DNA from 2 places in the Nocardia sp. NPDC058658 genome. Region 2 is predicted to be linked to the other one. Evidence: predicted binding sites of a transcription regulator. Region 2 holds the regulator's gene; the other holds the start of a gene.
The links. The regulator HspR, encoded in region 2, represses chaperone genes until heat shock. The targets are predictions, from matches to a motif close to ANNTGAGTNNNNNNNACTCANNT.
Positions count from the first base shown of each region.

Region 1: the regulator HspR is predicted to act here: its motif matches at 2,394-2,416, upstream of lon (endopeptidase La).

Region 1 is NZ_JBHXRR010000042.1:11,372-15,621, forward strand. It holds gene ACFWUP_RS30810 (TetR/AcrR family transcriptional regulator) at 1-118, opposite strand, end outside; gene ACFWUP_RS30815 (hypothetical protein) at 202-981, shown strand; gene ACFWUP_RS30820 (DUF2613 domain-containing protein) at 1,012-1,182, shown strand; gene ACFWUP_RS30825 (DUF3068 domain-containing protein) at 1,179-2,252, shown strand; gene lon (endopeptidase La) at 2,431-4,250, shown strand, end outside.
Region 2 is NZ_JBHXRR010000004.1:163,024-167,273, reverse strand. It holds gene ACFWUP_RS09710 (hypothetical protein) at 1-1, shown strand, start outside; gene ACFWUP_RS09705 (FAD-binding oxidoreductase) at 238-1,407, opposite strand; gene ACFWUP_RS09700 (heat shock protein transcriptional repressor HspR) at 2,022-2,417, opposite strand; gene dnaJ (molecular chaperone DnaJ) at 2,417-3,613, opposite strand; gene grpE (nucleotide exchange factor GrpE) at 3,632-4,183, opposite strand; gene dnaK (molecular chaperone DnaK) at 4,180-4,250, opposite strand, start outside.

The DNA of each region.
Region 1 (4,250 bases), on a different contig from region 2:
ACGTGGCGTACCCGCGTTCGGCGAAAATTCGTGTCGCTGCTTCCAGGAATCGCAGTCGTCGTTCGGCTTTGCGCGCGACGACCGTACGACCCCCATACCGCCTGTCCGCTGTAGTCACCTCTCCAAAGTATCTGAAACCCGGGATAACACTGACCTTTCCGGGTCGCTTCATCTATCCAACGAACAAAGGACGGCCGACCAGTGCTGAGCACTCGAGCATCGCGGACCGCATTGTCCGCCCTCGTACTAGCGGCGGGTGCGGCACTCGTGGCACCCACGCCCACGATGGCTGCCCCGCAGTCCGCCGCGACGCAGCCGAGCGTCCCCGCCATCGCCGAGAACGTCCCCTCGGGCACGCTCGCAGCGCTGGCACCGACGATCGTAGGCGCCATTTCCGCCCCCGGCCCCATCGCCGACGGCGGACAGGCCGCGATCCTGGCCCAGGCCCGCGTGCTGCTGGCCACGCCCGGCATCCCCGCGCAGGTCAAGGCCACCCTCGAGAAGGTCATCACCTTCCTCGACGGCAGCGGCGGCGGCGGACCCGAACTGCCGCCCACCGACGGCCCGCGCATCGCGCAGTTCCTCTACCCGACCATCGGCAAGGGCTGCATCGGCCCGACGTCGGATTCTGTCGGCACCGCACTGGCCGTCCCCGGCCCCGCCGAGCTGCCCCCGCCCGGACCTGCCGCGGGCCAGACCGGTTTCGTCTTCACCGCACTCGGCACGAAAAGCCCTACCGCCGTGCAGAATTCGCCGATGACGGTGCAGTGGGTCAATCTCGACAACCGCCGCACCGGCACCCAGCCGCTCACCAACGCGGCGGGCATCAACCCCGACGGCCCGGCCACCCTGTCCGCGATCGCCGACACCGGCACCGGCCGGGTCGCCGCCGTGATCACCGGCTCGCTCACCACGGTCACCGCCGATGGTGACCGGACCTGCTCGTTCGCCCCGACCCTCGGGTTCTTCTCCGTCGGCTGATTCTCGCACCACGCAATTGGAGTTCGATCTATGAAGTTTGTCGTCCCCGGCCTGGTCAGCGGCCTGGCCGGCGCGGTCCTCGGGGTGATTGCCGTTTTCGGCATCACCGCGGGCGCGCAACAGAATTCGATCCCGGCGCCCGAGGAGTCCGGTGATCCGGGCTCGTCGCTGCTCGGCAACGTGCAGTACGGCTCGCGATGAGCAACGTGCGCAGGCTGATCGCCTGCATCCTCGTCGGGCTCGGCGCGCTGCTGCTCGCGGCCGCGGTCATGATCCCCACCTACACGGTCGGCAAGGTCGCCAAGACCCCGCTCGACCTGCGCATCACCACCGTCGCCAAGAGCGTTCCCGGCGAGGAAAGCCTTGTGCTGGACGCGAAGTCGCTCACCTCGACCGAGGGCGCGGCCAAGGTGAACACCAACGTGCCGCTCGTCTCGCAGCGCTTCCTGACGGTCGAGGAGCCCTCGGACTCCAGCGAGATGACCGTCCAGGCAGGCCAGACCCTGCGTCGCGACGACCAGGACCCCAAGGACGGCTTGCTCACCGCCTCGGTCGACCGCGTCACCATCGACCGCGTCACCGGCGCGCCGATCGACGCCTCGCCCAACGGTTCGATCGCCGTCGCCCAGGACCCCAAGTCGGGCGCCGAGATCCCCACCGAGCAGCAGCGCCACGGCCTGCAGTACCGCTTCCCGATCGGCACCGAGAAGAAGACGTACCCGTACTTCGACCTCAACGCCCGCGCGACCCACGACATCAATTTCGTCGAGGAGTCGGAGATCAACGGTGTGCCGGTCTACCACTTCCAGCAGACCATCCCGGTGACGAACATGTGGGACGTCGTCAAGCACCCGTCCTATCAGCTCGCCCTGCCCGCCGCCAAGTGGGGCCTCGAGGGCACCGAGCCGGTCACCATGACCCGCTTCTACACCAACACCCGTGACGTGTGGGTGGAGCCGAGGACCGGCGCCGTCCTCAAGGGTGGCGAGAACATCCACATGTACTACGGCCGCACCGCGGGGCAGGTCGACGTCACTGTGCTGAAGTCGCACCTGGTCTTCGACGAGGAAACCATCGACGCGCAGATGGCCGTCACCCAGGAGAGTCTGGACAAGCTCGACCTGTACGGCAAGACCCTGCCGATCATCCTCGGCATCCTTGCCGCCCTGCTGCTCATCGGCGGCGCGGTGCTCGGATTCATGAGCGCGGGTTCCACCTCGGGCCGCCAGTTCGATCCCCCGACCGAGCGGCTTCGTTCGTCGAACCTGTAAGACAACTTCGGCCTCCCGGTCCTCAACCCGGGTAGCCCTTCCATCACCTCGGCCTCCCCGGTCCTCAACCCGGGGAGGCCGAGGTGTTTTTCGCCGTCAGTGAACGTGGCGCACCCGCAGGAACAAACACACCGGGGTCCATGTTGAGTCAGCAAAGCTCAACTTTGGAAGGGTCGACATGACTTCAGCTCAGAACCTGCCGGTGCTGTTCCTGACCGATCCGATCGTGCTGCCGGGCATGGTCGTGCCCATCGAACTGGACGAATCCGCGCAGGCCGCCATCGACGCCGCGCAGGCGGCCAAAACCGGTTCGGTGCTCGTCGCGCCGCGCCTCGACGAGGGGTACGCCTCCTACGGCGTCGTCGCCACCATCGAACAGGTCGGCCGGATGCGCGGTGGCGCGCCCGCGGCCGTGTTGAAGGCCGAACGCCGCGCCCGCATCGGGCACGGGGTCACCGGTCCCGGCGCCGCCCTGTGGGTGGAGGCCGAACTCGTCGAGGCCGTCGAGCCCGACGACAAGACTCGCGAGCTCGCTGCCGAGTACAAGAAGCTGGTCATCGCGGTGCTACAGCGGCGTGAGGCCTGGCAGATCATCGACATCGTCAACCAGCTCGACGGCGTCGAGTCCATCGCCGACACCGCCGGTTACGCCCCCTACCTGTCCAACGAGCAGAAGCGCGAACTCCTCGAAACCCCCGACGTCGCCGCGCGCCTGACCCGTCAGCTCGAGTGGATCAAAGACCACATCGCCGAGGTCGAGGTCACCGACAAGATCTCCGAAGACGTCCGCGACGGCATGGAGAAGTCGCAGCGCGAATTCCTGCTGCGCCAGCAACTCAACGCCATCCGCAAGGAACTCGGCGAGGACGAACCCGACGGCGCCGACGACTACCGCACCCGTGTGGAGAACGCCGACCTGCCCGAGAACGTGCGCGCCGAGGCGCTGCGCGAGGTCGGCCGGTTGGAGCGCGCCAGCGACCAGAGTCCCGAATCCGGTTGGATCCGCACCTGGCTCGACACCGTGCTCGACCTGCCGTGGACGGTGAAAACCGAAGACAGCACCGATGTTTCGGCCGCTCGCGCGGTGCTCGACGCCGATCACCACGGCCTCGAAGAGGTCAAGGACCGGATGGTCGAGTACTTGGCGGTGCGTTCGCGTCGGGCCGCACGTGGGCTCGAGGTAGTCGGTGGACGAGGGTCGGGCGCGGTGCTCGTGCTGGTCGGTCCGCCCGGTGTCGGCAAGACCTCGCTGGGCGAGTCGGTCGCAAAGGCCTTGGGCCGCAAGTTCGTTCGCGTCGCCCTCGGCGGTGTGCGCGACGAGGCCGAGATCCGTGGCCACCGCCGCACCTATGTGGGCGCGCTGCCCGGCCGGATCGTGCGTGCGGTGAAGGAGGCGGGTTCGATGAATCCCGTTGTCCTGCTGGACGAGATCGACAAGGTCGGCTCCGACTTCCGTGGTGATCCGGCGGCGGCCCTGCTCGAGGTGCTCGACCCCGCGCAGAACCACACCTTCCGCGACCACTACCTCGACCTGGACCTGGACCTGTCCAACGTCCTGTTCATCGCCACCGCCAACGTCATGGACACCATCCCCGGCCCCCTGCTGGACCGCATGGAGCTCATCACCGTCGACGGCTACACCGAAGCCGACAAGGTCGCCATCGCCCGCGACTTCCTCGTCCCCCGCCAACTGGAACGCAATGCCCTTACCTCCGAAGAGGTTTCGATCACCGACGCGGCGTTGCGTGAGATCGCGGCCAACTACACCCGCGAAGCCGGGGTGCGCCAAATGGAGCGCCTCGTCGCAAAAGCCATGCGCAAGGCAGCAACTCGCCTTGTCGTAGGCGACGTCGAACCCGGTCTCGCCAACGACGCCACGCTCGGCAGTGACGCCTCGCTCGGCAATGGCGCTCGGGTCGGCAGCGACGCCTCGCTCGGCAATGCCGCCGCGCTTAGCAACGATGCTGGGGTCGGCAATGGCGCCACGTCCGGCGACGA
Region 2 (4,250 bases):
GCGCAGTCTATCCGTCAGGTGACAGAACCCCTTCGAGTCGCCGAGTTCGGTGAGCTTCCAGGAGTCGAAGCTCTTTTGGTCGGCTGATTCTCGAAACCGGAACGCCGACACCGTGTTTCCCGTCGCGTGCGCAGGATCGCGTCGGGTTGCCCGGGCTCGGTCGACTGCGGGAATGACGAGTCAGAACAAGGGGTCGTGGCGGATTGATTGGGCTTGGGTGCCTGCGGGAATGACGAGTCAGAACAGAGGGTCGTGGCGGATCGATTGGGCCTGGGTGCCTGCTGCCATCAGGCGGAACTTGGTGGTTTGGACCATCGAGGGGGAGCCGACGATTTGGACGTCGCGGTCTGACCAGGGGCCGTAGCTGGCTACTACCTTGCCGATTTGGCCGGTCATGCGGGGTTCGAGGCCGGGGAGGTCGGGGTGGGGTTCGCCGGAATCGTAGTACCACCAGGGGTTTTCGTCGCTCTCGGTGACGGGGGTGACGGTGAGCCATTTGTTGGCGACGGCGAGTTGGCTCAGGACCTGGAGGTCGTAGAGGTCGCAGGGGTGGTGGCCGCCGACGAAGAGGTGGACCTTCGGGTTCACGCGGCGTTGGGCCATCGCCATGATCTGGGCGCGCAGGGGGGCGATGCCGGTGCCGCAGCCGACCATCAACATTTTGCGTTTGGTGTTGCGGGGCACGCCGAGGCCGCCCAGCGGTGAACCGAGACGCCACTGATCGCCGACGGCGGTGTGCGCGACCATCGCGGGGCTCACCCAGCCGCCGAGCACGCCGCGCACGTGGAACTCGATCTCTCCGTTGATATTGGACGGGTTCGCGGGCGAGAGATAACGCCACATGCGTGGCCGCGACGGGATCTCCACGCTGAGGTACTGGCCCGCGGCGTACTGCATCGGCTGATCGAGCTGCACGCGCACGATCGACAGGTTGCGCAACACCTCACGATGTTCGACGACCGTGGCGGTCCAGGCCGAGGGCGTGGTCTCCTTGTCGGCGGCGGCGATCATCGCGCCGCTGATGGTGGCCAGCCCCTCGTCCCAGGCGTTGGCGACCTCGTCGGTCCACATCTCGTTGCCCGCGAACACGCTGATGGCCTTCTTCAGCGAATTGGCCACGGCCACATAGTGCGCCGGTTGCACGCCGTACTTGCGATGATCGCGTCCCAGCTGGGCCAGGAACGGCAACAGTTTGTCGGGCTCCTCGAGGCGGTCGAGGGTGTAGGAGATCGCCTGAACGAGCCGGTCGCGCTGGGAATCCATGGCAGCCGGGAAGTAGTCGCGGACACCTGGGTAGTCCGTGAAGAGGATCGAGTAGAACGACCTCGACAGCTTCTCGGTGCCACCGTCTTCCGCAGCAACCGCCTTGAACGTAGTACGGATCAAAGCGACAGTCCGCGAATCCATATGTGTCACAACCTCGTTTCGCCATCGAACGCTAGCCGCGCCGGCGAGTGACGGGCTGGGAGGACACTCGTCAGCAGCCGATGCGAGAAGTCTAGGCGAGGTTTGCCAGGTTCGGAATCGTACTCTTAAACATCACGCATGTAATTCTCGAAATACCAGGCGGTATCCAGTAGTTTCCCATGAAAACATACCCATAGCCCGTTAATTGGGGGTGAACACTTGCTCACGATTCCTCAAAGTACCCGGCATATCAGGCAATTGGGCACCAACGTGCCTGGTAGGGCGACCTTTCCGCTACAGCGGCCGTGGGTCGCGATCTGGCGCGCCGGGCCATGACACGCGGGGTGTGCACACTGGAATGGCTGGTATGCACCGTCGGAATGCCTTCCCACTGGCCCGAATTCAGCGACCAGCCAGCAAACTTTTGGACGTCCACGGTGATAAATCCGCACCTCAGCGCGTCGCCACGCTACTTCCGATCAGCGAGATCACGAATAAGTGGGTTGCTGGAGAGTCACCAGCCGATCGCCGGCGGTTGACCGGAGACGAACGAACCTCCGGCCCGAAATCCACCGCAGCGGATATCGAACCGGAGGCCCGTCGAACGAAAACGCTCAGCGCCGATGCCGTGGCTGCCACACCACGAGCGCGGTACTGCGTGCCGGCGGCGACAGATCGGGCCGGTAGCCCGCCCGCAACCGCTCCAACTCCGCGCTCATCTCCTCGACGCGCTGTTGCAGCGCCTCGACCTGATTGGTGAGCTCGATGATGCGCTTGATGCCGGCGAGATTGACACCCTCGTCCTGCGACAGGCGCTGCACCTCGCGCAGCACCTCGACGTCGCGGGCCGAATAACGGCGGCCGCCACCCGAGGTCCGTTGCGGGGTGACCAAACCCAGCCGGTCGTAGGTACGCAGCGTTTGCGCGTGCATCCCCGCCAGCTGAGCCGCCACCGAGATCATGAAGAACTCGGCACGCGAGGTTGCACCCGAAACAGAATCATCGGACATCAAGCACCCGCCCATCCTGCCCGCGGTTCGAAACCACTGGTCTTCTCCGCCTCCTGATAACGCTTGAGCGCATCGGTGGCATCGGAGTCCAGCGATTGGGGCACCGCGACCTTCACCGTGACCAGCAGATCACCGGCGCCGCCCGCCGCCCCACGCTTGGGCACGCCACGACCCCGGACCCGCAGGATACGCCCGTCGGCGGTGCCAGGGGGCACCTTCACACCGACTCGGCCGTCCAGCGTGGGCACCGAAACCGTTGTCCCCAGCACCAATTCGCTGTAGCTCACCGGCAGCACCAGGGTGAGGTCGTCGCCCTGACGGCCGAAGACCTTGTCCTGGCTGACGTGCACGGTGACATACAGATCGCCCGAAGGCGCACCGCGCAGGCCCGCCTCGCCCTGACCGGCCAGCCGGATCTTCTGACCGTCACTCACGCCCGGAGGGATCCGGACCGTGATGGTGCGGGTGCGGTTCTGGATGCCACTGCCAGCGCAATCGGTACACGGGTCGTCGATGATCGACCCGGTGCCGCGGCAGTCGTCGCAGGGCTCGCTGAAACCGAACGCGCCCTGATTACGGCTCACCACGCCCGCACCGTTGCAGTGCGGACACACGCGCGGGCTGGTGCCCGGCTTGGCACCACTGCCGTGGCAGGTGGTGCACGGGGACGGACTTGTCATCCGCAGCGGAACGGTGACACCCTGGGCCGCCTCGCGGAAACCCAGCGTGGTCTCGGTCTCCACATCCGAACCCCGACGCGGACGAGCCGCCGCCCGGCCACCGCCGCCACCACGGTTGAACAGCCCGCCCAGCAGATCGCCGAGCCCGCCGTCGCCAGCGGCACCGGTACCACCGGCCTGACCGAAGATGTCGCCGATGTTGAAGTCCTGCGAAAAGCCGCCGCCCGCACCGGGATTGAACCCGCCGCCGCCGTAGGCCCGTCCGCCACCGCCGCCGCCCGCGAACATGCGGCGCGTCTCGTCGTACTCCTTGCGCTTGGCCGGATCCGACAGCACCGCATTGGCTTCGCTCACGGCCTTGAACCGCTCCTCGGCCTTGGTGTCACCCGGGTTGGAATCCGGATGCAGGTCGCGGGCGAGCTTGCGGTAGGCCTTCTTGATCTCGTCCTGCGAGGCGCCGGAGGAGACACCCAGCTCCTTGTAGAAGTCCTTTTCGATCCACTCCCGTTGGCTCACCGGGCATCTCCTCCTTTCCTACTGCTCGTTGTCGGCGGCATCTGCGTCCGATGCCTCCGCGTCAGTTACCCCGACGAGCGCGTGCCGAAGCACCCGATCGCCGAATCGATAGCCCTTGCGCATGACGATGCCGATCACCGGGTCGGCGCCCGAACCCTCGTGCTGCACGGCCTCGTGCAACGTGGGGTCGAACGGGTCACCGGTGGCACCGAACTCGACGAGACCCTGCTTGGTGAGCGCGGTCTCGAGCTTGTCGGCGACGGACTTCAACGGGCCGGACTCGAGGTCGCCGTGCGCCCTCGCCCGATCCAGATCGTCCAGCACCGCGAGCAATTCGGTGACCACCGACGCCTTGGCGGCATCGATGTTGGCCTGGCGGTCACGCTCGACGCGGCGGCGGTAGTTCGCGTATTCCGCGGTCAACCGCTGCAGGTCGGCCGTGCGCTCGGCCAGCTCGTCGTGTTCCGGTTCGACGACCTCGGCCTCGACCGCTTCTTCGACGGTCTCGGCGTCGGTGTCTTCCAGGATGTCCTCGACCAACTCCTGCTCCGAGGAGTTCGCCTCGGTCACTTCTTGTCCGTGTCGACCGGCTCGTCCACGACCTCCGCGTCGACGACCTGATCGTCATCGGCCTGGC